Regions from separate parts of the Undibacterium sp. RuTC16W genome, predicted to be linked through region 1. Evidence: predicted binding sites of a transcription regulator. Region 1 holds the regulator's gene; each other region holds the start of a gene.
What was found. Region 1 encodes LexA, which represses DNA repair genes until DNA is damaged. Its sites were predicted from a motif close to ACTGTATNNNNATACAGT; they were not measured.
Positions count from the first base shown of each region.

Region 2: a site for LexA is predicted at 1,474-1,491, ahead of recA (recombinase RecA). Genes of this name have one in related genera too.
Region 3: a site for LexA is predicted at 2,931-2,948, ahead of imuA (translesion DNA synthesis-associated protein ImuA). Genes of this name have one in related genera too.

Region 1 is NZ_JBMPPE010000004.1:242,255-252,179, reverse strand. Features, by position in the region: gene ACO0K4_RS10055 (replicative DNA helicase) at 1-131, opposite strand, end outside; gene rplI (50S ribosomal protein L9) at 333-785, opposite strand; gene rpsR (30S ribosomal protein S18) at 813-1,097, opposite strand; gene priB (primosomal replication protein N) at 1,107-1,406, opposite strand; gene rpsF (30S ribosomal protein S6) at 1,436-1,804, opposite strand; gene lexA (transcriptional repressor LexA) at 2,084-2,752, shown strand; gene ACO0K4_RS10025 (NlpC/P60 family protein) at 2,825-3,478, opposite strand; gene lon (endopeptidase La) at 3,604-6,012, opposite strand; gene clpX (ATP-dependent Clp protease ATP-binding subunit ClpX) at 6,221-7,492, opposite strand; gene clpP (ATP-dependent Clp endopeptidase proteolytic subunit ClpP) at 7,688-8,314, opposite strand; gene tig (trigger factor) at 8,329-9,672, opposite strand; tRNA gene ACO0K4_RS10000 (tRNA-Leu) at 9,702-9,788, opposite strand.
Region 2 is NZ_JBMPPE010000008.1:80,745-90,669, reverse strand. Features, by position in the region: gene ACO0K4_RS15605 (DUF4365 domain-containing protein) at 1-493, shown strand, start outside; gene ACO0K4_RS15600 (hypothetical protein) at 582-1,163, shown strand; gene recA (recombinase RecA) at 1,600-2,634, shown strand; gene recX (recombination regulator RecX) at 2,778-3,251, shown strand; gene ACO0K4_RS15585 (DUF2889 domain-containing protein) at 3,482-4,072, shown strand; gene sucC (ADP-forming succinate--CoA ligase subunit beta) at 4,114-5,298, shown strand; gene sucD (succinate--CoA ligase subunit alpha) at 5,317-6,198, shown strand; gene ACO0K4_RS15570 (Stp1/IreP family PP2C-type Ser/Thr phosphatase) at 6,607-7,413, shown strand; gene ACO0K4_RS15565 (FHA domain-containing protein) at 7,454-8,062, shown strand; gene ACO0K4_RS15560 (pilin) at 8,238-8,696, shown strand; gene ACO0K4_RS15555 (pilin) at 8,787-9,245, shown strand; gene ACO0K4_RS15550 (pilin) at 9,365-9,823, shown strand.
Region 3 is NZ_JBMPPE010000005.1:100,417-110,341, reverse strand. Features, by position in the region: gene ACO0K4_RS11330 (Pls/PosA family non-ribosomal peptide synthetase) at 1-998, shown strand, start outside; gene ACO0K4_RS11325 (4'-phosphopantetheinyl transferase family protein) at 1,016-1,687, shown strand; gene ACO0K4_RS11320 (hypothetical protein) at 1,850-2,362, shown strand; gene ACO0K4_RS11315 (hypothetical protein) at 2,448-2,675, opposite strand; gene imuA (translesion DNA synthesis-associated protein ImuA) at 2,965-3,696, shown strand; gene ACO0K4_RS11305 (Y-family DNA polymerase) at 3,623-5,173, shown strand; gene ACO0K4_RS11300 (error-prone DNA polymerase) at 5,180-8,410, shown strand; gene ACO0K4_RS11295 (hypothetical protein) at 8,518-9,099, opposite strand; gene ACO0K4_RS11290 (AAA-associated domain-containing protein) at 9,463-9,925, opposite strand, start outside.

The DNA.
Region 1 (9,925 bases):
CGGATGAAGTCAGCGATCCGGTCCCAGGCGGCATTATCCAATAACAGCCCCCCAAGCACAGACTGCTCTGCCTCGATGGAATGCGGGGGAACGCGAATGGAATCTAATTGCGGATCGGAAGGTGCTTTCATGGCGCGCATTATACCTTTTTATTCAACTTCAAAAACAAAGAAAGCAAAGCAAACGCCTTACCCAAACTATACGCATTTGACACATTAAAGATGGAGCAAGCATGCAAAACATCATCAAAAAATCACTGAACATACATCAAGCTGTTATTAACGTAAAAAAGCCGGGCAAGCCCGGCTTTTTATGCTGCTGAAATAAGCGTATTAAGCGTGTTCGCCCAATACAGCAACAGTCACGTCAACAACGACGTCTGTGTGCAATGCAACAGCAACAGAATGATCGCCAACAATTTTCAATGGGCCTTGTGGCATGCGAATCTGCGCTTTCTCAACCGCGAAACCTTGTTTTACCAAAGCTTCAGCGATGTCAAAGTTAGTCACAGAACCGAACAAACGGCCATCAACACCAGATTTTTGCGAGATCTGAACTGTCAAACCTGACAGTTTTTCACCAGCAGCTTGCGCTACAGCCAAACGTTCAGCAGCAGCTTTTTCTAAGTCTGCACGTTTCGCTTCGAATTCAGCGATTGCAGCAGCTGTTGCACGACGAGCCATACGTTGCGGGATCAAGAAGTTACGTGCGTAACCGTCTTTAACTTTAACTACATCGCCCAGATTGCCGAGATTAACGACTTTATCAATCAGAATAACTTGCATATTTTTCTCCTAGTACCTTGTCGTCAATTACGCTGTGTGCAGATCAGTGTACGGCAGCAACGCGAGATAACGTGCGCGTTTGATCGCTGTGTCAACTTGACGTTGGTACAGTGCTTTAGTACCTGTCAAACGTGCTGGCATAATTTTGCCGTTTTCTTGCACGAAATCTTTTAATGTGTCGACGTCTTTGTAGTCAACTTGCGCTACATGCGCTGCGGTGAAGCGGCAGAATTTTTTGCGCTTGAACAAAGGATTTTGTTGCTGACGCTTTTGTTTCAGTTTGCTTTTGTCAAATTTTTTACCGAATGCCATTTTTGGCTCCTAATCTAGTAAAGTCGTCTCGAAATCAGTGATGTGAAATACGAGACTTTTGCTGTTACGGTTCTTGCGCGACAAAAAACCCGTGAATTGCATAACCACTCCCAGCTCTATCTCCAAAAATCGTTTTGAAATATTGCCTGCTGCAATGGCATTAATTTCAAATTCGACTACACGCTGAGTATTTGCCTGCTCTTGCTTTGAAGTATGCGTCAGTACCGCGGAAGCTATCGGAATTCCTGCTGGCGTATAGCGCAGCGCCGATTTTTCTAAAATACTGGCAACAACTTTAAGCTGATTCACTGATTTATGTTGCGTCCTCTAAAGGTCAACTATGCCGCTGGCGCTTCTACGCGTTGCGTTTTAGCAGCATCTTCTTTCTGTACAGCTTTCATCATTGGAGATGGTGCTGTTTCAGCTTTTTTCATTTTGACTGTGAGGTGGCGCAGAACTGCATCATTGAATTTGAATGCGGTTTCCAACTCGAGCAGAGTCTCAGCATCGCACTCAATGTTCATGCAAACATAATGTGCTTTAGCCAGTTTTTGAATCATGTAAGCCAATTGACGACGGCCCCAGTCTTCGACGCGATGTACTTGGCCACTGCGTGCTACTACAGAAGCTTTGTAACGCTCGATCATTGCAGGCACTTGCTCGCTTTGATCAGGATGTACGATAAATACGATTTCATAATGACGCATATATTCTCCTTGTGGACAATAAAATAGCCCGCCTCGGCGTCAAGACGAGTGCGGGAAGAGGAAAAGCCCATGACTATACTGCACTTTTTGAATTTACTCAATAGTTTCAAGCACTTATTGCGTACGCAGAAAAATTATTAATTTTCAATGCACTTTCCCTGTATCAGACCAAGGTTCTAAATGAAAAAATTTTGGCTATTCAGAAATTTACGCTTATACTGTACAAAAATACAGGCTGCTTATAAACCCAGTCAAACTTTACCCAATTGGAATTCTGACATGCTCAAACTTACTGCCCGCCAAGAACAGATTCTGAATTTGATTAAAGATGCCATTCGAAATACCGGTTTTCCACCGACCAGAGCAGAGATTGCCAACGAACTAGGGTTCCGTTCAACCAATGCAGCAGAAGAGCACTTGCAAGCACTAGCCCGCAAGGGAGTTATTGAAATAGCTCCCGGAACATCCCGTGGCATCCGTCTGCTTGACTCTGCTTTGAGTAATGTCAAAGGAAAATTTAGCTCTGGAACGCAAATGGCACTACCTCACCCTGCTTTGATGCAACTTAGTCTGCCCTTAGTTGGCAGAGTAGCCGCTGGCTCACCCATTCTGGCTCAAGAACATGTAGACACAAATTACCAGGTTGACCCTGCATTATTTTCTGCAATACCTGACTATTTACTCAAAGTCCGCGGCATGTCTATGCGTGACGCAGGTATTTTTGATGGAGATTTACTCGCTGTAAAAAAATCGAGTGAGGCAAAAAATGGACAGATCGTTATTGCTCGTATGGGCGATGATGTGACTGTCAAACGATACAAAAAAAACGGTAACATTATTGAGTTACTCGCTGAGAATCCCGACTACCCCAACATTAAAATTGCTGAACAGGATGAAGATTTTTCTCTGGAGGGTTTGGCCGTTGGCTTAGTCCGCGCCTGGACTTAAGCAAACTTAGCAAGACTCTAAACATGCGCAATCAAACAACTGGCTTGCGCATGTTGATCAAAAATAGTGACTTTATTTTTCAACTATATCCGCCACCTGCAGTACTTCATAATTCGCAAGAAATTCAGCCATTGATTGACAGGTAACACCCCGCTCAGAATGAGCATGCCAGACGTCACCCTCAAAATATATGCCAACGTGGTGGATACCTCTGCCACCTTTTCTTGTGCAAAAAATCAGGTCATGATTAACCACTTCTAATATTTTTTTTGAACGACCAAGGCGACGTTGATCATAAGAATTTTTAGGAATGCTCTTAGCCAAAACATCGTAATAATAGCGCTGAGTAAAACCAGAGCAGTCAATTCCTGCACGAGTTATACCGCCCCATATATAAGGCGTTGCATACCAATATTGAAAAAATACATCAGAACTTTGGCCTAAAGATTCAACAGGAATATAGGCATGAATATCTGCATCAATATTAACTGCAGCAGCAGGAACCCAGCCTATCACTCCATCCCACTTCATAACTAAGGCAAAATCAAGGTGAGCACCAAGTATCCGGATAACTTCTCCGACATCGCACTGAGTTTGACGGAACCGGTCTTTTTCATCGGAGCTCATCGATAAGTAAGCCGGTTCAGGATGTCTCAATACATCCATTAAATATATAGCCCTTCCATACACATCACTGAACCATTGGTCTTTTTTAATATGAATCATTATTTGATTTCTCGATTAAATCCAAAATAAATCCATAGCATCGTGATTTAAATTACGATGCAAATAAAATAGCCGCTGATTTAAACAGCGGCTATTTTCGAGGTAAAACCTAGGAGATTAAACAATCAATGTTTTACGACGCCCGTATCACTGACAGTTTCTGTTTTGGCTGCAGCAGCAACCAAAACTTCCTCATCAGTTAACGCAACCGGCATGCGTTCAAGTGCAATTTCCAAAACCTTGTCAATCCAGCGCACAGGAATAATTTCCAATTTATTTTTTACATTATCAGGAATATCGGCTAAATCTTTGGCATTTTCCTCTGGTATCAATACCGTCTTAATACCACCGCGGTGAGCTGCCAACAATTTCTCTTTCAATCCTCCGATAGGTAAAACTTCGCCGCGCAAAGTAATTTCGCCAGTCATCGCAACATCAGCACGAACAGGGATACCGGTAAAAACAGAAACCAGTGCCGTCGTCATCGCAATACCGGCTGAAGGGCCATCCTTAGGAGTTGCCCCCTCTGGTACATGAATGTGAATGTCACTTTTTTCAAAAACATCATTCTTGATACCTAAGCGCTTAGCACGACTACGAACTACTGTACGAGCGGCTTCAATTGACTCCTTCATGACATCACCCAAAGTGCCTGTACGTATTACGCCGCCTTTTCCGGGCATTGCAACTGCCTCAATCGTTAACAAATCGCCGCCGACCTCTGTCCATGCCAGGCCAACGACCTGCCCCACTTGATTTTCTTTCACTGCAACGCCAAAATCATAGCGACGGACACCAAGGAACTTATCAAGATTCTTAGAGGTGATCGTTGCTTTTTTCTCGCTCTTTTTCAATAAAAGCATCTTCACTACTTTACGGCAAATCTTTGAAACTTCACGTTCCAAGGAGCGCACGCCAGCTTCTCTGGTGTAGTAACGAATAATGTCGCGAATCGCGCTTTCGGACACATTGATCTCGCCGTCTTTTAAGCCATTATTCTTAATCTGTTTTGGCAACAGATAACGCTGAGCAATACTGGTTTTTTCATCTTCCGTATAACCTGACAGACGTATTACCTCCATCCGGTCTAACAAAGCGGGCGGAATATTGTACGAATTAGAAGTCGCCACAAACATTACATCGGATAAATCGAAGTCAACTTCGATGTAATGGTCTGAAAAAGTATGATTTTGCTCAGGATCCAAAACCTCCAGCAATGCAGACGACGGATCACCGCGGAAATCAGCCCCCATTTTATCGACCTCATCCAGCAAGAATAAGGGATTGCGTACGCCAACCTTAGACAAACTCTGCAAAATTTTACCTGGCATAGAACCGATGTAAGTACGACGATGGCCACGGATTTCAGCTTCATCGCGCACTCCACCCAAAGCCATACGCACAAACTTGCGATTCGTTGCACGAGCAATCGACTGTCCTAGTGAAGTCTTACCAACACCCGGGGGACCGACCAGGCACAAGATCGGCGCTTTTAACTTGTCGACGCGCTGCTGAACGGCAAGATATTCCAAGATCCGTTCTTTGACCTTATCTAAGCCATAGTGATCATCTTCCAACACTTTTTCTGCATTGGTCAGATCATTATTAACTTTGGATTTTTTCTTCCAAGGTAAATTAACGATGGTATCGATGTAATTTCTTACGACGGTCGCCTCTGCCGACATAGGAGACATCATCTTGAGTTTTTTCAGCTCAGCCATCGCCTTATCGCGTGCCTCTTTGGGCATTTTGGCGGCAACAATTTTCTTTTCGAGCTCATCGATGTCCGCACCCTCATCGCCCTCACCCAACTCTTTTTGAATCGCTTTGACCTGCTCATTCAAATAATATTCGCGCTGAGACTTTTCCATCTGACGCTTGACTCGTCCACGGATACGCTTCTCTACCTGCAGAATATCGAGTTCGCCTTCCAATTGTCCAAGTAAATGTTCGAGCCGCTTGGACACACTGAAAATTTCCAAAATAACCTGCTTCTGCTCAAGTTTTAATGGCAGATGAGCCGCAATCGTATCGGCAAGACGACCAGCGTCGTCAATACCAGACAAAGAAGCCAAAATTTCAGGAGGAATTTTTTTATTCAGTTTGACGTATTGATCAAATTGCTGAACGATTGCGCGTCGCATTGCCTCAACCTCGGAATCATCACCCTCTTCTGGAGGCACAGGAGTTAGGTCCGCCGTAAAATGCGATTCAGTTTCAGTAATCTTATGGATACGCGCACGCTGCGCACCTTCAACCAATACTTTGACGGTACCGTCTGGCAATTTCAACATTTGCAAAATGTTGGCAATACAACCAATCTCATAAATATCGTCAGCGGATGGTTCGTCTTTGGCAGCAGCTTTTTGCGCTGCGAGCATAATGCTCTTTCCCTGCTCCATTGCCGCTTCTAAAGCCTTGATAGACTTTGGCCGGCCAACAAATAAGGGGATAACCATATGCGGAAAAACTACCACATCGCGCAAAGGCAATAACGGCAATTCTGTTTGTTCAGTGATTATGGAAGTTGTCATGGCGCACCTTATTCAAAATTTCTAGTAGATAGATTGGCGCACTAGGCTAAAACTCAAGCCCGTCATCCGAAAAACAATAAAAAAAGCCACTCAGAGGCACCTCCGGGTAGCTTTTCGATTGAAGCTCAATTTTATTGTGTAATTAATTGTACTGCGTATTCCTAGTATTAGAGGATCAATTGTGACATTCACCCACACTTTTTAGGAATTAAGACTTCACGCCCGAGACTTTCGGTTGCTCGTCATAAATCAACAAAGGCTTAGCGCCATTATTGATGGTATTTTCATCAATCACGACTTTTGATACATTTTGCTCGCTTGGTAAGTCATACATAATATCAAGCAATGCATGTTCAAGAATCGAACGTAATCCACGCGCACCAGTTTTCCGGGCAATTGCTTTCTTCGCAATCGCTTGCAGTGCTGCAGGACGAATCTCCAGTTCAGACCCTTCCATTTCCAACAGTTTTGAATACTGTTTGATCAACGCATTTTTGGGTTCTACCAAAATCTGAATTAAGGCAGCTTCATCCAATTCATTCAGCGTGGCAATAACTGGCAAACGACCAACCAATTCTGGAATAAGACCAAACCGGATCAAATCTTGCGGCTCAGCATCCTGCATAACCTGACTGGCACTTTTTTCCGACTGACTCTTTACGCTGGCACCGAAACCGATACCGCTGCGCTCAGAGCGATCAGAAATAATCTTGGCAAGGCCATCAAAAGCGCCGCCACAGATGAACATGATGTTAGTTGTATCAATCTGAATAAAGTCCTGATTGGGATGCTTACGACCACCTTGTGGCGGCACGGAAGCCATAGTACCCTCAACCAATTTCAACAGAGCTTGCTGAACACCCTCACCGGATACATCGCGTGTAATCGATGGATTATCGGATTTACGCGAAATCTTATCAATTTCATCAATGTAGACAATCCCTTTTTGTGCACGTTCAACTTCATAATTGCAATTTTGCAATAATTTTTGAATGATGTTTTCAACGTCCTCACCGACATAACCTGCCTCGGTTAAAGTCGTCGCGTCGGCAATGACGAAAGGAACATTCAGCATACGGGCCAAAGTTTGCGCCAGTAAAGTCTTGCCTGAGCCGGTTGGCCCTACTAGCAAAATATTACTTTTAGCCAGTTCAACATCGTCTTTTTTACCGAGATGCTTAAGGCGTTTGTAATGGTTATAAACAGCAACGGCCAAGATACGCTTAGCCGTTACCTGACCAATCACATATTGATCTAATAGGGCCGTTATTTCTGACGGAGTTGGCAAATCAGTTTTGGCACTGGAAATGGACTCCAGATTACTAACCTCGTCACGAATAATGTCATTACATAAGTCGATACATTCATCGCAGATGAAAACAGAAGGCCCGGCAATCAGTTTTTTAACCTCATGCTGACTCTTGCCACAAAAGGAACAATAGAGCAGTTTTTCGCCAGTGGAGGATTTTTTATCGGGCATGGTACTTAGGTTCTTAACGAAAATTTAGCGGATTTGTTTTTGATATTACCTGCAAATTCGACATAAGTCATCGAACATGTTTAGGTTATAAATGATTTAAAAAATCTTGCCACAATTATTTTGTAGCGTTCAATAAAAAACGCCCGGACTTGTAAGTGCGGGCGCTTTCTCTATTTTCAATATTCTTTTAGTACATCAAGCGCGATGGGTCAGAACTTTATCTATCAAACCATATTCTACGGCGGCATCTGCTGACATAAAATTATCGCGGTCAGTATCTTTACCTATCTGCTCGATAGTTTGGCCTGTTTTATCAGCCAAAATACCATTCAGGCGTTCGCGCAAATACAAAATCTCGCGAGCCTGGATTTCGATATCTGATGCCTGTCCTTGCGCACCACCCAAAGGCTGATGAATCATAACCCGTGAGTTCGGCAAAGAGAAACGTTTACCTTTCGCACCCGCGGCCAATAAAAAAGCACCCATTGATGCAGCCAAGCCCGTACACAAGGTTGAGACGTCAGGCTTAATAAATTGCATCGTATCGTAGATCGCCATGCCAGCAGACACTGAACCACCGGGAGAGTTGATGTAAAGTGAAATATCTTTATCTGGATTTTCACTTTCCAAAAACAGCAATTGCGCTACGATCAGATTAGCGGCCTGATCATTCACAGGACCAACCAAAAAAATCACACGTTCTTTCAGCAAACGTGAGTAGATATCGTAAGCACGCTCCCCACGACCACTTTGCTCTATGACCATCGGCACCATGCCTAGCATATTGGTATCTAATGCTGAATTCTGAATGATGCCTGTCATGTGATTTCCTTTAATTATTGCGCGTTGTTACCCATTAATTCGTCGAATGGCAACATTTTATCCGTAACCTTCGACTTACCTAATACGTAGTTAACGACGTTTTCTTCTAATACAAGGGCTTCGACTTCCGCTAAGCGGTTGCGATCACTATAGTAGTACTTTACAACTTGCTGCGGATCTTCGTAACTCTGTGCAAAATCTTCTACTTGCGCTTTGATCTGCTCTGCGGTTGCCTGCAGATTGTTCGCTTTGACTAACTCAGCCAAGATCAGACCCAGACGAACGCGACGTTCAGCTTGCGCAGCAAACAGTTCTGGCGGGAATGGAACATCTTTGACGTTCATACCACGTTGCGCCATATCCTGACGAGTCATTTCAGCTAAGCGCTGACCATCTTGCTCTACCAGAGCTTTAGGCACATCAAACTCAACCGCTTTCACTAAAGCATCCATCACGCTATCTTTAGTTTTTGCTTTTACACGGCCCTTGACTTCACGCTCTAAATTTTCTTTGATATCAGCACGCATTTTAGCCAGGTCGCCGTCTTCCACGCCTAAACTCTTAGCGAATTCTGCATCAACCTCTGGCAAATGTGCCCATTCCAATTTTTTCAGAGTGACAGTAAACTCAGCAGTTTTTCCTGCTACATCCTTACCGTGATAGTCCTCAGGGAAAGCCAGTGGGAAAGTTTTGCTTTCGCCGGATTTCAAACCCAAAGTTGCGGCCTCGAATTCTGGCAACATACGACCTTCGCCCAAGACAAAAGCGAAATCATCCGCTTTGCCACCTGCAAATTCAACGCCGTCAATCTTACCGACGAAGTCCAAGGTTGCGCGATCACCATTTTGAGCAACTGGTTCACCGCCGTCGCCGTGAGCACCCTGCTCACCTTTTATGTGAAAATGGACGCGTTGCTTGCGCAGAATATCGATCGTTTTATCGATCTCAGCGTCAGACACTTCCGTTTTAACTTGCTCTACTTCTGCAGCAGACAAATCACCGACGACAAATTCCGGATAAATTTCAAAAGTTGCATCGAATGCCAAACTGCCTTCGACAGCACCTTCCGTATTTTTTGGCTCAATCTTTGGATAGCCAGCAACGCGTAATTTGTTTTCGTTTGCAGCAACACTGAAAGCCTGACCTACTTTATCGTTCAGGACTTCGGTTTCCACTTGGTAGCCATACTGCGCAGCGACCATTTTCATAGGCACTTTGCCAGGACGGAAACCCGGTGCTTTTGCTGTACGTGCACGTACCTTCAAACGCTTTTCCACTTCCGACTGCACTTCTGAAATCGGGAAGGAAATAGTAATACGGCGTTCCAATTTATCTAAAGTTTCGACTGCAGTTGCCATGAAAATCGTCCAAATATAAAAAAATTCTGTGGTGCGAGGAGGGGGACTCGAACCCCCACACCATTGCTGGCGTCAGGACCTAAACCTGGTGCGTCTACCAATTTCGCCATCCTCGCGGGATGAGAATACTAACCAAATTAAAAACTGGCACAAAAGCAAAGGGCGACCCGAAATTCAAGTGTCGCCCAGAACTATCGTATGTGGCATTTCAACTCCAGCCGCGTATTCTACTGGATTTTAATCTCATGTGTCT
Region 2 (9,925 bases), on a different contig from region 1:
GGAGGGCGTGGCTAATGAAGAGCTAGACAACGAGAGCAAAGAACGAGTGCTTGTAGGTGAAGTTATCTCGAAAGTGGCACTTTCTCGCCAAATATCAAGAGAGAAAACCGTTAGTGACCATGGGATCGATATGGAGATTGAGTTCAAAAATGATGACGGAACGGCTTCCGGGCAACTTTTGTTCCTGCAATTGAAGTCGGGGGATTCGTATGTCAGGACGACTGTCGACGGAAAAGAATTATTTTCCATAAAAAAGGAAAGGCATTCGAAGTATTGGGCTGATCAAATCGCTCCAGTCATGCTTGTCGTCAGGAGCTCAAGCGGAGAAATTCGATGGATGGAAATTCGCGATTATATTCGCAAAAAATCTACAAAAAATAAGCCTGTCAAACAAATTGAGTTCAATGGTGAACGTTTTGATACAGAAAGCATTTTAAAGTGGCGAGAAAGTTTATTTAAAAAAGCAAGTGAACTAGAATTTTCGACAAGATGATTTCGAGCCGTTTTTTTTAGTAGTCGTATTCAATAGATCATTACTTTTATTGCTTATGGTCATTCCTGACTCTTGCCCTTTACTAAAAATGACAACCGAACTCTCCATCCTTGTGGGCACTGTAACAGGCGCGCTTGCCGCGTATATCACTGCCAAGGTTACTACAAATACGCAGCTGAACATTGCACGCGGTAACGCCGACAAGGACATTACCCTGCAAAGGGATCGCCTAAAACATGATCACTTCACGAATGAGCTTTCGGTCGAAAGAGCGAAACTAGACGCTTTACATCGAATACTTTCCCGAATCGAACTGGAGAATTCACAAACGATGAGTTACATCCAGTCTGTTTCGAATCTTGGTGTTGAGGACTTCCGATCTCGCTATCTTGAAAATTGCGAGCGTTTACATGAAGCCATGGCAATTGCAGACATCCATTACCCGGAGATGAGTGAGAAGGTTTGCGAGATATATGGACAATCAAACATTTTTTGGGGCAACCAAGAAAATCTTCTCCGCACTGACATCAAGGCGAATGAATTTGGCTGGCAGACGTTACTTTCAAAGGTCTTAGAAGCAAGTCAGGCAATCTCTACCAGAGCGAGGCACCTTAAGTTTGAGATAGCTCATCGCGCAAAAGAGCTTTCAGGAAACATTGCAATTCCTTAAAGTAGTCCTGTACAACATCTTAGTAATTGGGATTACTTATATAGATCAATAGCACTGTGTCACCATAAGACATGAATGTGCTGGAGCTCAATCAACATCTCAGCAACCGACTTCATATTGGGAAGCGGTACTTCCAATCAACAGTTCAAAATTAGATGAAAAAAATTCAAAGTTAAATGAAAATCGACATTAGATGAACAAAATTCAGAGTTAAATGAAAATCGACAGAAAATGAACAGTTGAAGCAACGTGCATGAATCATAGTTACCATGTTGGTTTGAAGAATTTAAAAAACGTGCTTGCATAAATCACTGATTTTTTATACAGTATAGTCAGATTAAATAAAAACGAGAATTTCACTGTTCTCAGTTAGTAAAATTAAGTAACCAACAACTAAGCGTAACAATAACCAAGCGCACTATTTCCGAAAGAAATCATGGACGACAAAAAATCCGATTCCAGCTCTGACAAAAGCAAAGCATTGGCTGCCGCTCTGGCGCAGATTGAAAAGCAATTTGGTAAAGGCTCCGTTATGCGGATGGCCGATGGCGAGGTTGTAGAAGAGGTTCAGGTTGTATCGACAGGGTCTTTGGGTCTGGACGTTGCTCTTGGTGTCGGTGGTCTGCCACGTGGTCGTGTTGTTGAAATCTACGGACCTGAATCCTCAGGCAAGACAACCCTGACGCTGCAAGCTATTGCAGAGATGCAGAAATTAGGTGGTACTTGTGCATTTATCGATGCAGAACATGCGCTGGACGTGGGTTATGCACAGAAGCTTGGTGTTAATTTGTCTGAACTGTTGATTTCTCAGCCTGATACAGGCGAACAGGCTCTGGAAATTACGGATGCCCTGGTTCGCTCCGGCAGCGTCGATCTTGTCGTTATCGACTCCGTCGCGGCATTGACGCCACGCGCCGAGATTGAAGGCGATATGGGTGACTCACTTCCTGGTTTGCAGGCACGTCTGATGTCGCAGGCTTTGCGTAAATTGACTGGTAGTATCAAGCGTACCAATACCTTGGTTATTTTTATTAACCAGATCCGTATGAAGATCGGCGTGATGTTTGGTAGCCCAGAGACAACTACTGGTGGTAACGCACTGAAATTTTATGCATCGGTTCGCCTGGATATTCGCCGTACCGGCTCAATCAAGTCGGGTGATGAAGTCATTGGTAATGAAACAAAAGTGAAAGTTGTGAAAAACAAGGTGGCGCCGCCGTTCAGGGAGGCGCATTTCGACATCATGTATGGCGAAGGAACCTCACGTGAAGGCGAGATCTTGGATTTGGCCGCAGAAGCCAAGATCATTGAGAAAGCTGGTGCTTGGTATAGCTACAACGGTGAGCGTATTGGTCAGGGTAAAGACAATGCCCGGACTTATTTGAAAGAGCGCCCAGAATTATCGCGAGAAATTGAAAATAAAGTTCGTGCGCATTTGAACGTGCCTTTATTGCCACCTGTCACCGAGTAAGTGCAACGTAGTATTTAGTTGGGTTCGACGGCGTTGTTCGTTATGCTTGGCTAATTTCATCCATACTTTGTGATACCTACATTGAACGCCGGATCCGCATTTCAAAGAATGTGCCGGCGTTTTTTTATTGAGCTTATGATTTTATGCCTAGACCGCAAATTAGCTTAAAAGCACGCGCTCTCCGGTACTTGTCTATGCGTGAACATAGCCGTATCGAGCTGGCGCGTAAGCTGCAACGTTATGCACAAGATGGTGATGATGTGTCGGCTTTATTGGATGTATTAGAAGCGGCTAAATATTTATCTGCTGAGCGTTTCTCTGATTCTCTGGTGAACCGGAGGATTGCCCGCTTTGGTAATCAGCGTATTTTGGCTGAGTTGCAAAGTCATCAGTTGGACAGCCAGGAAATATCTCGCATTAAGGCCGAGATAAGTCTTACAGAGTCGGACCGGGCGATAGAGGTATTGCACAGAAAATTTCCATGTACAGCGGTGGATCATATAGACAGGGCGAAGCAAGCGAGGTTTTTGCAACAACGTGGATTTTCGCAAAAGGCAATTCAATTAGCGATGAGAGCACCCAGAGAGAATGACTTTGATAACGACGAGCTAAGTTAAGTAAAAACATATCGAAATCATGATCAAATTATCCATAGATATGTAGCTCGTCGATACAAATAATTCGTGAATCTGGTGGGTAAACATCTAGGTAAACGAGGATTGCTTGAGCACTTGTGCTACACTTCTGTGGTTTTTTGCAGGGCCGCAGGAGCGGCTGTTATCGTAGAAGCTGCGGTAACGACACGCAATTGTGGCTCTTTATTCTGAAATAGCCGCCAGCAGGCATTATGCCCTTACCATCAACAACTATCGGACGTGCGCTGAAGCATACGCGTTCAATCCAGATCGACGCGTTCGCTCGTGACGACGGATTGTGGGATCTCGACGCCCACATCACCGATACCAAGACTCGTGACATCAAACTCGCTTCAGGCGTTCGCCCTGTTGGCTCTGCCCTGCACGATCTTAGCCTGCGCATCACTATCGATACTGATTTAACGATTGTTGATGCCGTTGCTGTTTCAGATGCTGTTCCTTATCCCGGGTTTTGCAACACCATTGGTCCTGACTATAAGAAATTGATTGGACTCAATTTGTTTCGGCAATTTCGTCAGGGCGTCAAAGAGCGCTTGTCCGGCATTCACGGATGTACCCATATTACAGAGCTGGCACAAATTCTACCGACGGCAGCAGTGCAAGCATTTGCTGGCGATGTGATTGACACCAGAGATGGCGCCAGTGCGTCAGAGCAAACACAACAACCGTTTCAACTTAATCGTTGCCATGCGCTGCGCCTGGATGGGCCAGCGGTTGCGCAGTATTACCCGCGTTGGTCGACAGCTTTTAGTTTGCCGACCGACGCAAAATCATCCAGCTAGTTCGTTTTTGTTGTTTTACTTATTAACTAATACCTCAGTGTCTGAAGGGAAGTCGTATGAAAATCCATGAGTATCAGGGTAAAGAAATCCTCCGCAAATTTGGAGTAACTGTACCGCGCGGTATCCCATGTTTAACCGTTGATGAAGCAGTGAAAGCGGCTGAAACTTTGGGCGGTCCGGTTTGGGTCGTAAAAGCGCAAATCCACGCAGGTGGTCGCGGTAAAGGTGGTGGCGTGAAAGTCGCTAAATCCCTGGAACAAGTGCGTGAATACGCTGACGCGATTCTGGGCATGCAACTGGTCACGCATCAGACCAGTGCTGAAGGTCAAAAGGTTCGTCGCCTGTTGATCGAAGAAGGCGCAGACATCAAAAAAGAACTGTATGTCAGTATGGTCACTGACCGTATCAGCCAGCGCGTGGTCTTGATGGCCTCCAGCGAAGGCGGTATGGATATTGAAGAAGTGGCAGAAAAATATCCAGAACTGATCCACAACCTGGCAATCGACCCGACTGCTGGCTTGCAAGATGCTGAAGCGGATGACATCTCCCGCAAAATCGGTGTGCCTGAAGAATCCATCGCTGATGCGCGCGTACAGTTGCAAGGTTTGTACAAAGCCTTCATGGAAACTGACTGCTCCCTGGCTGAGATCAATCCTTTGATCCTGACTGGTTCCGGCAAAGTCATCGCACTGGATGCAAAATTCAACTTCGACGCGAATGCTCTGTTCCGTCAACCAGAAATCGTGGCTTACCGCGATCTGGATGAAGAGGATCCAGCTGAAATCGAAGCCTCCAAATTTGACCTGGCTTACATCTCCCTCGACGGCAATATCGGTTGCCTGGTTAACGGTGCTGGTCTGGCGATGGCAACGATGGATACCATCAAACTGTTCGGCGGCGAACCAGCCAACTTCCTGGACGTAGGTGGTGGCGCGACGGCAGAAAAAGTCACTGAAGCCTTCAAGATCATGTTGAAAAACCCAGGCCTGAAAGCCATCCTGGTCAACATTTTCGGCGGCATCATGCGTTGTGACGTGATCGCTGAAGGCGTGATCACTGCATCCAAGGCAGTTTCCCTGCAAGTACCACTGGTTGTGCGTATGAAGGGTACTAACGAAGACATCGGCAAGAAGATGCTGGCTGACTCCGGCCTGCCTATCATCGCGGCTGACACGATGGAAGAAGCAGCACAGAAGGTTGTTGCCGCTGCTGCAGCTCACGCTTAATTATCGCAAGGAATCACTATGTCCATCCTGATTAATAAAGACACTAAAGTCATCACCCAAGGTATCACTGGCAAAACTGGCCAGTTCCATACCCGCATGTGCCGCGATTATGCAAACGGTAAAAACTGTTTCGTCGCTGGCGTGAATCCGAAAAAAGCTGGCGAAGATTTCGAAGGCATACCAATTTTTGCCAACGTATCAGACGCTAAAGCAGCCACTGGCGCAACAGTTTCCGTGATCTACGTTCCACCAGCAGGCGCAGCAGCTGCCATCTGGGAAGCTGTTGAAGCTGACCTGGACTTGGCAATTTGCATTACTGAAGGCATCCCTGTCCGTGACATGATGATGTTGAAAGACCGCATGGCAAAGTCCGGCAGTAAAACAAAATTGCTCGGCCCTAACTGCCCAGGTCTGATTACACCAGACGAAATCAAGATCGGCATCATGCCAGGCCATATCCATCGTAAAGGTCGTATCGGCGTGGTTTCCCGTTCCGGTACGTTGACTTATGAAGCAGTGGGTCAATTGACTGCACTGGGTCTGGGTCAGTCTTCTGCTGTTGGTATTGGCGGTGATCCTATCAATGGTCTGAAACATATCGACATCATGAAGATGTTCAATGATGATCCAGATACTGATGCTGTCATCATGATCGGTGAAATCGGCGGCCCAGACGAAGCCAATGCATCCTATTGGGTACGCGACAACATGAAGAAGCCAGTTGTTGGCTTCATCGCCGGGGTGACTGCGCCTCCGGGCAAACGCATGGGCCATGCTGGCGCGCTGATCTCCGGTGGTGCTGATACTGCACAAGCCAAGCTCGACATCATGGAAGAATGCGGCATTAAGGCCACTAAAAACCCGTCAGAAATGGCGCGTTTGTTGAAAGCCATGCTGTAATCTTTGCAGCCACAAAAAAGGGGAGCTTTGCTCCCCTTTTTTTATTGCAATGATCGAAAGGTCTTATAAGTAGGTAAGTGCTAGTTAATGGGCTAGTGGTAGATAGCAATACTCTATAATCGCATTGATAAAATTGCATTCGACCATTGAGTTTTTTTCGATGTGATAATGCAAAGGGATGCGGCTTCGTCACGACAGTTTTTATATGTAGGTATCAAAAACCAGACTGCTATTAGGCTGCTACACCAATTGACTATATCGAGTAATGTTGGAAATTACTTATCTTTACGCAACAATTCCTCTGGTTAGTGTTAAGCTTAGCCGCACAGGCTTACTGGCTGCATTTTCAGTTTTCACAAATGCCAATGACCTTTAACGCATAGCCTGAACTTAACTACTTTTATATCCATGTCATTTCAACGCGTATTAGAGTTTGCAGGTCTCTCAGATACCGGACTGGTACGTGCGCACAATGAAGATGCCATAGAGATTTGCGCAGAAGCGGATTTCGCCATATTGGCTGATGGCATGGGTGGCTACAATGCCGGTGAAGTCGCTAGTAAAATGACTGTTGACAGTATCAGGCAGCAGCTACTTCGTAAAAAATCGTCGACATTTTCTTCTCTGTTTGGACATAAAACATCGATCGCTATGCGATGGATTAAAGATGCTATTGATCTGGCCAATAATCAGGTTTGGGGTGCTGCACAGGAGAGCGCAGAGCTCATCGGCATGGGAACTACGGTTGTCGTTGCATTTTGCCATTACGATAAATTACTGGTTGCACATGTCGGTGATTCCCGGATCTATCAATATAGATCCGACAAGTTACGACAGATCACTCATGATCATTCCGTATTGCAAGCGCAAATTGATGCCGGATTGATCAGCGAAGAAAATGCTCAGTTTTCACCAATCAAAAATCTCATCACCAGAGCTGTTGGAGCACAAGACGACGTGGAAGTGGAAATCCATGAGCATCCAATGGAGGAGGGCGACATTTACCTGCTATGCTCCGATGGATTGACCGATATGCTCAATCATGATCAAATTCTTCATCTGATGAGGCAGCATGCCGATAATTTAAAACTATGCTGCCAAGTCCTAATTGATAGCGCAAACGACCAGGGTGGTCGTGACAATATTTCAGTGATTTTGATGAGAATTTCGAAGCTAGGATCACAATCGCTAAAGAATTACATCCTGTCAAAATAGATTAATCACTGTGGTCAGGTTTTTTTAAAAAGAGAGCACTATGGCGAAAATCGTCGTCACTTTCAATGGTCTGGTTCAAAAAGAAATCAGCATCCTCAAACCCCGGCTGACAATCGGACGACGCCCTACGAACGACATCCCCATCGATCATTTAACTGTCAGCGGTCAGCACGCAGTCATCGATACCACATCGACAGGATCATTCGTACTCGATCTGGGTAGTACCAATGGCACCATGGTTAATGGGCAGCCCATCAAAAAACATCTGTTGCAGCATGATGATGTTATTGATGTTGGTAAATATAAGTTGAGGTTTCAGGCTGAGTCAGTGGCTGATTCGCTTAATGGGGCGGCAAATTTGATAACAGCCATTCCAGCTGAGCAAAAAGCGTCTGTCATCAAAGTTCAAAGCGGCCCCAATGCTGGGCGAGAATTGATTTTGAATAAACCCGTGACAACAATCGGTAGCCCGGGTATTCAGGTAGTTGCTATTACCAGACAGGATAGATCTTATTTTATTACTCATGTAGATGGCGACTCGGTCCCTACAGTTAATGGACAGAGTATCAGCTTAAAACCTCAGGTCCTCAACAATGGAGATGTAATTGACATGTCTGGTACCAAGCTTGCATTTGTCGCAGTACAGTAGATGACAAATTTTTGCCTTCAAAGTTTAACCGACAAAATTTGTCAATTAAATGGCTTGTTTACTTAGCTATTTTGTCGTTTTGTGTCTGAAAGAATAATTATTTCAGGGGTGGCACGGCATTTGCTGAACAAGCTGATGTAAGTCCCTAATTTTTTAGTCACTCAGGAGTTTGAACATGAAATCCAATAAAATGATCCAACGCGCACAAGCTGGTTTTACTTTGATTGAATTGATGATCGTTGTTGCGATTATCGGTATTTTGGCAGCAGTTGCTTTGCCAGCCTACAACGACTACACAACTCGCGCACAAGTTGCCGAGGTAACTGAATTGATCGGTGGTTTAAAAGCGCCGGTTGCTGAATACGGTTACCAAAAGAATGCTTGGCCGACAGCTTTCATTGTTTCAACTGGTACGCCTGCTGCGACAGAGTTGACAGCAACTATTACAGGTAAATACTCAACTGTGACTACTCCAATGACAGGCACATTTCCTGCTGGCACTATCACTGGCACTATGAGTTCCGGTCAAGCGAGTACAAAGACTGTTACGTTTGTTACTGCTGACGGCGGCAACACGTGGGATTGTACTGGTGGTACGATTGATAAAAAATATCGCCCAGTAGCTTGTAAGTAATTAGATGACACTAAAAAAGCGCTCTTTGAGCGCTTTTTTTAAAGAAACTAGAAGATATTTCTAATTTCTAACTTTCAAGGCGGTTTATGTATGAGAGCTAAAAAATTAATAAAACCCCTGCAAACAGGTTTTACCTTAATTGAATTGATGATCGTTGTTGCGATTATCGGTATTTTGGCAGCAGTTGCTTTGCCAGCCTACAACGACTACACAACTCGCGCACAAGTTGCCGAGGTAACTGAATTGATCGGTGGTTTAAAAGCGCCGGTTGCTGAATATGGTTACCAAAAGAATGCTTGGCCGACAGCTTTCATTGTTTCAACTGGTGCGCCTGCTGCGACAGAGTTGACAGCAACTATTACAGGTAAATACTCAACTGTGACTACTCCAATGACAGGCACATTTCCTGCTGGCACTATCACTGGCACTATGAGTTCCGGTCAAGCGAGTACAAAGACTATTACGTTTGTTACTGCAAATGGTGGCAATAGTTGGGACTGCACAGGTGGTACGATTGACAAAAAATATCGGCCAGTAGCTTGTAAGTAATTAAGTATGCAAAAAAAGCGCTCTAAGGGGCGCTTTTTGTCATTTTAACTTGCGGCATGTAGTTTGCTTATTGGTAATCCTAGTATTCACAATTTTCTGCTTATATTAGGAGGTCAAAAATGTTATTACAAACATCAAAATTATCATGTCAAAAAGGTTTTACCTTAATTGAGCTAATGATTGTTGTCGCAATTATCGGAATTTTGGCTGCAGTTGCTCTGCCAGCTTACAATGATTACACCACGCGCGCGCAAGTGGCTGAAGCAGTAGAATTGGTAGGGGGCATGAAGGCCACCACGTCAGAGTATGCCTATCAAAAAAACAGTTGGCCAACGGCCTTCGTATTATCTACCTCATCACCTGCAGCATCTGAGATTATTGCAACTCTTAATGGTAAATATTCGACCATTTCCAGTCCTATGACCGGAACGTATCCTCAGGGGACAATCACCTCAACGATGATATCTGGTCAGGCTAATACACAGACTATCACTTTCGTTACGGCGGATGGTGGAAATACCTGGAGCTGTACTGGCGGAACCATTGCCTTGAAATATCGTCCTGTGTCATGTAAATAACGTTTTGCCAAGTTAACCACGCAAGCATTCTACTTTCGTTGATCTGGTGTAACGATGGTCATTCAACCGGACACATGTTGTCCTTTTGATTTTTATCGTTTT
Region 3 (9,925 bases), on a different contig from region 1:
TCGGCGTGGTGCCGGATATGCTGACGCTGGGCGATGAGACGTTTATTGCCGATGCTGTGTTGCTGGGTGATGAGGAGATTGATGGCGGCTGGATGAGCATGCAACCGACCATCATTTCCCGACGCAGCTTTGTCGGTAATGGCGCTTACATTCCCGATGGCACGATCCTGCCTGAGAATGTACTGATCGGTGTCCATACCAGTGCGCCAAAAAATAATCAGATGCATGAAGGTGATACTTGGCTGGGTTCCCCGCCCCTGCATTTACCGGCACGTGAGGAGGTAAAAGGCTTCCCTGAAGAACTCACCTTCCACCCCTCCTTTATGCGCAGGCTCGGTCGCGGATTGATTGAAGCATTCAGAATTATTGCGCCGCATGCGATGGTGATTGCCGTTGGTTATACGATCGTATTAGATCTCATGCCGCTGGCTGGTGATGATCGCTGGGACGAAGTCGCTTACTACTTATCGATTGCCGGATTATGGTACGGCATTGGCAGTTTTGCCTTTGTTCTGGTGCTGAAATGGGTCTTCATTTTTCGTTATAAAAAAAGTAGTGCCCCGATGTGGACATCCTTTGTCTGGCTGTCTGAAGGCATTACGAATTTATACGAAGGTATCGCGGTTCCTAACTTCATGCGTTATCTGCGTGGCACGCCTTGGTTGCCACTAGCATTCAGATTACTGGGTTGTAAAATCGGACGCGGTGTTTATCTTGATACGACAGATATTACTGAATTTGATTGTGCCAGCATCGGTGCTTATAGCGAAATTAACGCTCTTTGTTGCCCGCAAACCCATCTATTTGAAGATCGCGTCATGAAGATCGATGAAGTGATCATCGGTGAGCGCGTCTATATGGGGCCGCGGAGTTCGGTGCTTTACAGTGCGGTTGTCGGTGATGATGCGCAGCTTGGTGCTCTGACGCTGGTCATGAAGGGAGAATTCATTCCCGCCAAATCCAGCTGGCGCGGTTGCCCTGCCGCAATCGCGAACTAGCTCATCGCACCAGAGTAATGCCTGGCTCATTACTTCTCACGTCAATACCGGCATCCGTACCGGTATTTTATTTGCCTGAGCACTTGGACGACGCAAGTGCCGCACTCCGATTACACCGGTATGTCGTCATCGCTGTATCTACTGACAGCACGCAAGATCGTACAAAAGCAAGGCAACAAATACGGTCTGCAATCATTACCTTGATTCAACGATGCTATCAAATCGACGTACGCGACATTGAAATTGCGACGTCATCCGGCACAGCTCCCCGACTTCTTTTTTCAGACCATGAAGCTGCTTTATCGATCAGTCATGAAGCAGGATTATCATTAGCGGCAATTTGTCTGGACTCCAGCGTCGGTATCGACTTGCTTCACACCAAGAATTTGGCTAAAGAGTCATTTGAATGGCAAGATATTGCGCGTATTTATCTGGACCCGGATCGCCATCAGATGATACGCAGCCTGACGCCTGAACAACAGCTACTGAGCTTTGCACAAGAATGGACTATGCTGGAGGCCCGCTATAAATGTGCGGGTATGGCATTAAGCGAATGGTCAGATACGGTTGCCGCCGGGCGGCATACTCAGTTACAAGTCATGCCTGCGTACCAGCTTGATTTACCCGAGAATTATTGTGGCAGCATCGCTTTTTCTGCACAGAAAACCGCATTTACAAATAAGGTTTAGGATAGAAGTATTTATAAAAATCCTTTAACCGAGAAATCTAGCACTAAGCCTTTGCCAGCCACGATAAAGTGATTCGCCCAGTATTGCAAAGTGTGGAAAGACGCTACAAAAAAACGATGCTTCAGGCATGCGTTTACATCTCAATAAAACCTAAAGCTTGCCATGAAACTCCTTCGCCTCCTTGCCAGTAGTCTCATCTCAATCATTGCATTGAGTTTGTCGTCCTGCGTCAGTTATGGCCTGAGCAGCGTAAAGGCGGGGCAAACAGAACAAGAAGTTGTACTTGAACTAGGTAAGCCAACACACGTTTATCAAGATGGTGAGCTACACCTATGGGAATACATGCGTGGCAGAATGGCTCAGGCTACTCACATGGCACGCTTTGATCATGACGGGCGACTTATTTCGTATGAACAAGTACTGACTTCACAAAAATTTGCTGATATCAAAATAGGCTTCATGGATAAAAATGCGGTCATCAGGATCATTGGCGCGCCAGAGGAGACAAGCTATTACCCGCGTGTCGCACTTGAAGCCTGGTCTTATCCATATAAGGAAAGCGGCGTCTGGAATTCCTTGATGACTATCTATTTTGATCAGTCAGGGATTGTCAAAAAATTAGAGAATGGACCAGATCCATTATTTGACCCAAGCGAACGCAGACTTCGTTTTTGACAGTCTAGAGATCTCAAAACACGACGAAATACCAGTAAACACTATTTACCTTATCCGGCATTCAGGAAGTTTAGAAATAACCGAATTACCATCTGGCCTTAGAAAAGATAATGAGCCATTTACGGAACAACAAAAGTTCCAGATGACCCGCCTCGATACCGGTAGAAAAATCCATCAAAGGATTGACACGATAGTAGCGTCGGCGGAAATCACGACATACAAAAATCTCACGACTACTCAGGCGCATTAAAAATGAGGTTGGTGCGACTTGCAGGCTAAATTGTCCGTCAAATGAATTGTCAAGGTGTGCCATGTTGAATCATCTCCCAATCAGTAAATGAATAAATCCGATGGATAAGTTTGATGTACGTCTCGCTCAATAACTTATCGACTAAATAAATCTCTTAACTCTTCTGAGCGACAACATTTGCATTACAGCTCGATACCAGACCATTGCAAATGGATGCCACAAAACATACTTTATCACAAAATACTGTATATGCAATCAGTATTTTATTTATTTTCGTATTTCTCTAAGCTATTGAAAAGTAAGCGCTTTAAATATTATACTGAATATATATACAGTATTTATTTGAGCCTCTATGTTTACCGATTCTCCGGATCACATTCATCCTTCTTTATGGCGCGCCTCGCAATTAGCCAGTAGCACGACGCCCTGTATCAACAGCACTTTTCCGAGTTTATCGAGAGAATTACCCGGGGGGGGCTGGCCTCGCGGCTCATTAAATGAACTACTACTCAAGCAGTATGGGAGCGCTGAATTGCGTCTTTTGCAGCCTGGCCTGGCACAGCTCCTCCAATCAGATAAGCGCACCATTGTGCTGATGCAACCACCACATCAGCCGCAGCTGTTAGCCTTACATGCCTACGGAATTCCGCTTAAACAATGCCTCTGGATACGCTGCAAAAAACCGGGAGATGCCTTATGGGCAGCAGAACAGGTCTTACGCAGCGGTAGTTGCGCGGCACTATTAATGTGGCAAACACATATCCGTACTGAGGCTCTGAGACGATTACATCTGGCAGCACAAAGCGGAGATACCGTTTTTTTTATGATGCGGCCCAGCATCTGTGCAGAAATGCCCTCACCGGCACCTTTGCGCTTACATCTCACGCCGGTTATTGATGGCATACAGATTCAATTCCTTAAACGGCGCGGTGTTCAGCGAGAACAGCCCTTGTTATTGGCGCTACCGTCCTTGTTTTCACATTTACCTATTTCGCCTGTTGAGGCACTGAATGAAACCTCTGTGGATCGCACTACATCTGCCTCTGCTGCAGCTAGAAGTATTTCGCCCGAACTGGCGCATTAATTCTGATGAGACTGAAGTCGTGCTGGAGCAAAATCGCCTCAGCTGCGCATCCTCCGGCGCACTAGCAGCAGGCGCTCAGCACGCCATGAAAAAAGCCAGCGTACAAATGCTGCTACCAGACGTCGTGCTTTATACGCGCCAGCCAGTTTTAGAACAGCGATGCCTGGAGCAAGTGGCGATGGCACTACTGCAATACACGCCACAAGTTACCTATGCGACGCATGACTGCCTGCTGATGGAGGTCAGTGCAAGTCTGCGACTGTTTGGCGGCATACTCCGCTTATGCCATCTGATACGACATAGCATGAAGGTCATGGGTATGAGCATCTCTTTGAGTTGTGCTCCAACCGCAATGGGTGCGTGGCTTCTGGCGCGCAGCGGGATAATGGGTAGGCCTCATTTACAAAAAACGTGCTCCTTGAAGCGTGTTTTAAAACTAAAAAAACTTCAACAAAGTCTGGATCAATTACCTGTCGCTCTGCTACCCGAAGCACAGCTCTGGCTGGAATGGTTGCGCGGTATCGCTTGCACTACGCTGGGATCTCTGCAAACGCTGCCTCGCGCCGGACTTAAGCGTCGCTGTGGCGTGCAAATTCTTGATCTCATGGATCGTGCATATGGACACCAGACCGAAGTGTTTGAATGGATCACTGTCCCACCGCAATTCCAGAGCCGCACAGAATTACCGGACAGAATTGAACATGCAGAAATGATTCTGGCGTTCATTCACAGTCTGCTCATACAACTGATGGGCTGGCTGGCAGTCAAGCAACTCGCCGTATCACAAATTGATCTGTACCTCGAACATGAACGCGGTCGTCAGGCAATGGCACCGACGCATCTCAATCTCAAGCTGGCAGAACCCATCTGGCGTGAAGATCATCTGCTCAGACTGTTGAAAGAAAGGCTCGCAACAACCCAGCTTCAGGCACCAGTCATTGTCGTTAGCCTTGCAGCAAGTCAGGTACAGACAAGACAGGTAGCAAATGCCACCCTCTTCCCAGAACCCAAAGCCTATGCAGAAGACCATCACCGTCTGCTGGAACTATTGGTTGCACGACTGGGGGATGATCAGGTATTGCAAGCCGCACTACAAGAGGATCATCGGCCAGAAGTTGCCAATACCTGGGTCTCCGTCGTCCATGCACAAAAGAAAAACACCTTAAAGTCACAGCCCTTGTCGACACGAATACTCAATATATCCAATGTACCCAATCAGGCAGTGCGTCCGGTCTGGTTATTTGAGAAGGCGCTTCCCTTGACGATCCGTCATCACCGGCCATATTACGATGCGCCCTTAAAATTATTATCTGGTGCCGAGCGGATAGAGGCTGGCTGGTGGAACGGGCAACTCGTGACTCGCGATTACTTTATTGCGGAAAACCCTGGTCATATTCGTTACTGGATTTATAGAGAGCGTCTGGGTGAGCAGTCAGACGCTGGTGCCAGCTGGTTTGTGCATGGTTTATTTGGATAAAACATCATGCAGACAACACCTCCGCTCAGCCATGCGCCAATCTATTCCTTGCCTGAGTATGCCGAATTATTTTGCCAATCCAATTTCAGCTTTTTACATGGCGCCTCGCATGCAGAAGAGCTGGCGCAACGGGCTGTACAGCTCACTTATAAGGCGCTGGCGATTACGGACGAATGTTCACTGGCGGGTGTCGTACGCGCCCATGTTGCTGTTAAAGATACCGCACTGCAGTTGCTTATCGGGTCGTACTTTAAGCTCACCGATACGACCAGGTCTGATGCAGACGATGTGGCGGACACGTATATTCCCGCGCCAGCACTGATCGCTCTGGCTCAAAATCGTGAAGGTTACGGCAATTTATCTGAAATCATCACACTGGCACGAACCCGTATTAGCAAAGGTCGCTACCTGATTACAAAGGAGGACTTTAGTCATCCACTGGCAGAATACGCTCACCTGCAAGGTTTGCCCGATTGCGTAATCCTGCTGGTTCCTGACTATCCGGCGAATCCAGAGACGCTGGCAAAGCAAGCTGCGTGGGCGAAAAAAACCTTTCCCCAGCGTGTCTGGATCAGTCTCACTTTGTTATATCAGGCCATGGACGACGTACATCGCCACACCGTTATTTCGATTGCCCGTCAATACCAGCTACCGGTCGTTGCAACTGGCAATGTCTGTATGCATGTCCGTTCGCGCAAACCATTACAAGATGTATTGACAGCGATCAGGCTGAGCCGTCCCGTTGCCGAATGCGGCTATGCACTTGCACCGAATGCTGAACAGCATTTGCGATCACGACTACGGCTAGCGAATATTTATCCGGCAATGGCATTGGCAGAGTCCGTCAAAATTGCCAGCCTATGTCAATTTTCTCTCACGGAATTGCGCTACGAATATCCCGAAGAACTCGTCCCCAAAGGTCATACGCCAGCAACTTATCTCAAGCAAGAAGTCGCCACCGGCGCGGCAAAGCGCTTCCCTCATGGGATGTCGGACAAAGTCGCAAAACGCATCGACTACGAATTACATCTGATTAATGATCTGGCTTATGAACCCTACTTTTTAACGGTCTATGACATCGTCCGGCATGCCCGTTCAATCAAGATTCTTTGCCAGGGCCGGGGTTCGGCAGCGAATTCTGTCGTCTGTTATTGCCTGGGTATTACCGAAGTTGATCCGAATAGCAGTACCTTGTTATTTGAACGTTTTTTGTCCAAAGAACGTAACGAACCACCCGATATTGATGTGGACTTTGAACATCAGCGACGTGAAGAAGTGATTCAATATATCTATCAAAAATATGGCAGAGACCGCACAGCAATTGCGGCTGCGGTACATACCATACGTTCACGTGGTGCTTTACGTGAAGTAGGTAAGGCACTTGGCGTTGATCTGGAACTGGTGGATACGGTTGCCAAATCGCATCGCTGGTTTGACGGGAAGCAGGATTTATTACTACGCTTTGCTGAAAACGGCTTAGACCCTGAAGGCCCCGTTGCACAGCAATGGGCAAGTCTGGCCAGTCAGTTGCGAGGCTTTCCACGTCACCTGTCCCAGCACACTGGCGGATTCATCATCTCGCGTGACAAGCTATCGCGACTAGTACCGATAGAGAATGCCTCGATGAAAGATCGCTCCGTCATTGAATGGGATAAAGACGATCTGGAATCCTTAGGTTTGCTGAAAGTGGATGTACTGGCACTCGGCATGCTGTCGGCGCTGAAGCGTGCATTGGTATTGATGTCCAGCTTGCCTGGCCGCCCTAGCCGTTTGCAAGATATCCCGCGTGAAGATCCGGTCACTTACGACATGATTTGCAAGGCCGATACGGTGGGTGTATTTCAAATTGAATCACGTGCGCAAATGAGTATGCTGCCCCGTTTGCGACCCAGAGTATTTTATGATCTCGTGGTCCAGGTCGCAATCGTCAGACCCGGGCCGATACAAGGTGGGATGGTACATCCGTATTTACAACGCAGAAAAAACCGTGAAGCTGTCAGCTATCCGAAAGAAGAACTCAGAGAAGCATTAGGCAGAACCCTGGGAGTTCCGATTTTTCAGGAACAGGTCATGCAGATCGCCGTGATCGCAGCCGAGTTCACGTTGGGCGAAGCTGATGAGTTAAGACGTGCCATGGCAGCCTGGAAGCGTAAAGGCGGCTTACAGCATTATCACGACCGCATCGTCAAGACGATGGTCAGACGTGGTTATGAAGAAGAATTTGCGGAGGCAATTTTTCAACAGATGCTAGGCTTTGGTGAATATGGTTTTCCTGAAAGTCATTCCAGTAGTTTTGCCTTGCTCGCCTATGCCAGCAGCTGGATCAAGTGTCATGAACCTGCCGTATTCTTATGTGCTTTACTGAACTCTCAACCGATGGGATTTTATTCCCCGTCGCAGTTGATACAAGATGCCAGGCGACATCAGGTTACGGTTCTGGCGGTTGACATCAATATCAGCGAATGGGACTCCACTTTAGAAGCACATGCCCACGGCATCCGCAGTATTAACCCGTATAACAACACAGAGCAATCAGCAGTCAGGCTGGGCTTCTCCCTGCTATCCGGCATATCGGCAGAGACCGCAATACGCATTACCCAAGCGCGCAAGCAGCTTGCCTTCAGCGACGTCAACGACCTCGCACGCCGGGCGCAACTGAACCGGCAGGATCTGCAGGCACTGGCGGCCAGCAATGCCTTGGCCGCCTTGTCAGGGCATCGCCGGCAAGCCTTGTGGCAAGCAGCAGGCGCTGTGCCAGATAAGGATTTGTTGCGCGTCGTCAGCGTCACCGAACAGACGCCCCCTCTGACGGCCCCCAGCGAAAGTCAGGAAATTGTCAGTGACTACCGGGCAATGGGACTCAGCTTACAACGTCATCCGGTTGCGCTGCTACGCCAACAACTGCTCGGCAAGCGTTTCTTACCGGCAGAGATGCTCAACACCTTTCAGCAAGGTCAGTTTGCACGAGGCTGCGGCATCGTCACGGTACGACAACGACCAGGTACAGCGAACGGTGTTTTGTTTATCACCATTGAGGACGAGACTGGGCCAGTCAATGTAATTATCTGGCCCAGTCTGGTAGAGAAGCAGCGTCGTGAAGTACTCAATGCACCGCTGCTCGGCGTCTACGGCATCTGGCAATGCGAAGGAGAAGTCCGTCATCTGGTCGCCAAACGTCTGGTCGATATGTCCCATCTGCTGGGATCGCTGCAAACGGGGAGCCGGGATTTTTGTTGAACTACGTCAGATGTGCATCAGGCGCACGCTTGTGAATTTGACGAATGAAAACATTTACTCCCTGCTTAGTCTTTGAACAGACCGCAGGGAGTAAAAAAACATTGGAGTTACTTGAGTTTGGTGATCACTTTGAATTGTCGGTATTCACCAATCTTAGGATCGAAGATATCTTTATTCTCGTACTGAACTTCTACTGTCTTACCTACCAGCGTTTGATAAATCGTTGGCAAATCCATCGTGGTTTGCACCGGCCCTAGCCAATACAGTTTCGTTGTTTTACCTTCGTTATCTTTGAGGAAAAAAGTCGCGAAATTATCTTTTTCAATTTTAGTAATCGTGCCATTCAGCATATCGGAATCAGCTTGCTTGTCAGCATTCGCCATCGCCATCACAGTTTTAGGGCACTGTGTCGCCATCCTCATACCAACGATCGTACCGATTTTTTCGCCGTTTTTATCGAGCTGATAAAAATCGAGATTGAATTCCTTCTTAAACTTGTCTTTATCATCTTTCGAAAAAGCTTCCAGCATGCAAAAGCCCATTTGCATCTTCAAATTTCTCTTATCGGCATTACTTGGAATTTTGTCGATACATGCACAAGATTTGCTGGTGACGACATCCAGGTAATCCTCGGCAAAACAGGTGTTTAAGCTAAATAGTAAAACGCAAAAGGAAAGAATTTTTTTCATAAAAGTGAGTAGTTAAATGACACGATGAAGGATGGTTGATACGAGCAAAGATAAAGGGAATCGACATCAGAAATCAACCAATGATTGCAGACGCAATGTAGCCTATTTTACAACAATTCGATGTCTATCCTATATTTTTCGGATTGCAGTGCATGGTCTGAAACAAAGCAAGAGCACATATACTCCCCCATATTTTTTAGAAAATAGCCTTATTACCGCAATATCTATACAGGCAATGAAAAAATACTAGAAGGGAGTATATTCATATATCGAATGAAAGTCTCATTCTTACATCGTGCCGTCAAAAGAAATTGAGCACTCGACACCACATCAATTCAGATGCTCACCAACTCAAAAGCCAGATCAGCTTTCTTCCGGCTCAGGCAAGGTCAATCGTCCTGTGTGGTAGTCATACTCATAGACTTCACCATAACGTCCCCACTCAATCGCGATTTCCAGTACGCGCTTGGCTTCATCGGCTTTCAAGAATTCAGACAGTAGTTCAAGGAAAGGTTCTTCCGGCAAACTTCCGTTTGTTTCCTGCTCCAGATTGCGGCGTATATGCGATGCCAGCGGTACGTGCGTCAGCAACTGCTGGCCAAACAATTCTTGCTTCTGCGCCTGATCAGCTTCGACATAACGATGGCCCAATGGCGTCAAACTGATATCACCCTTCTCGATCACTGCCAGTCCCAATAGGCCCAGGGCTTCGTAGGTCGGGAACAGGTCTTCATCGGAAATTTCTGCTTCCTCTGACAACTGCGGTAAGTCGGCACGTCCGTTGAACGGCGCATCGGCAAGCAGATCAAGTACGCCTTCGATACGA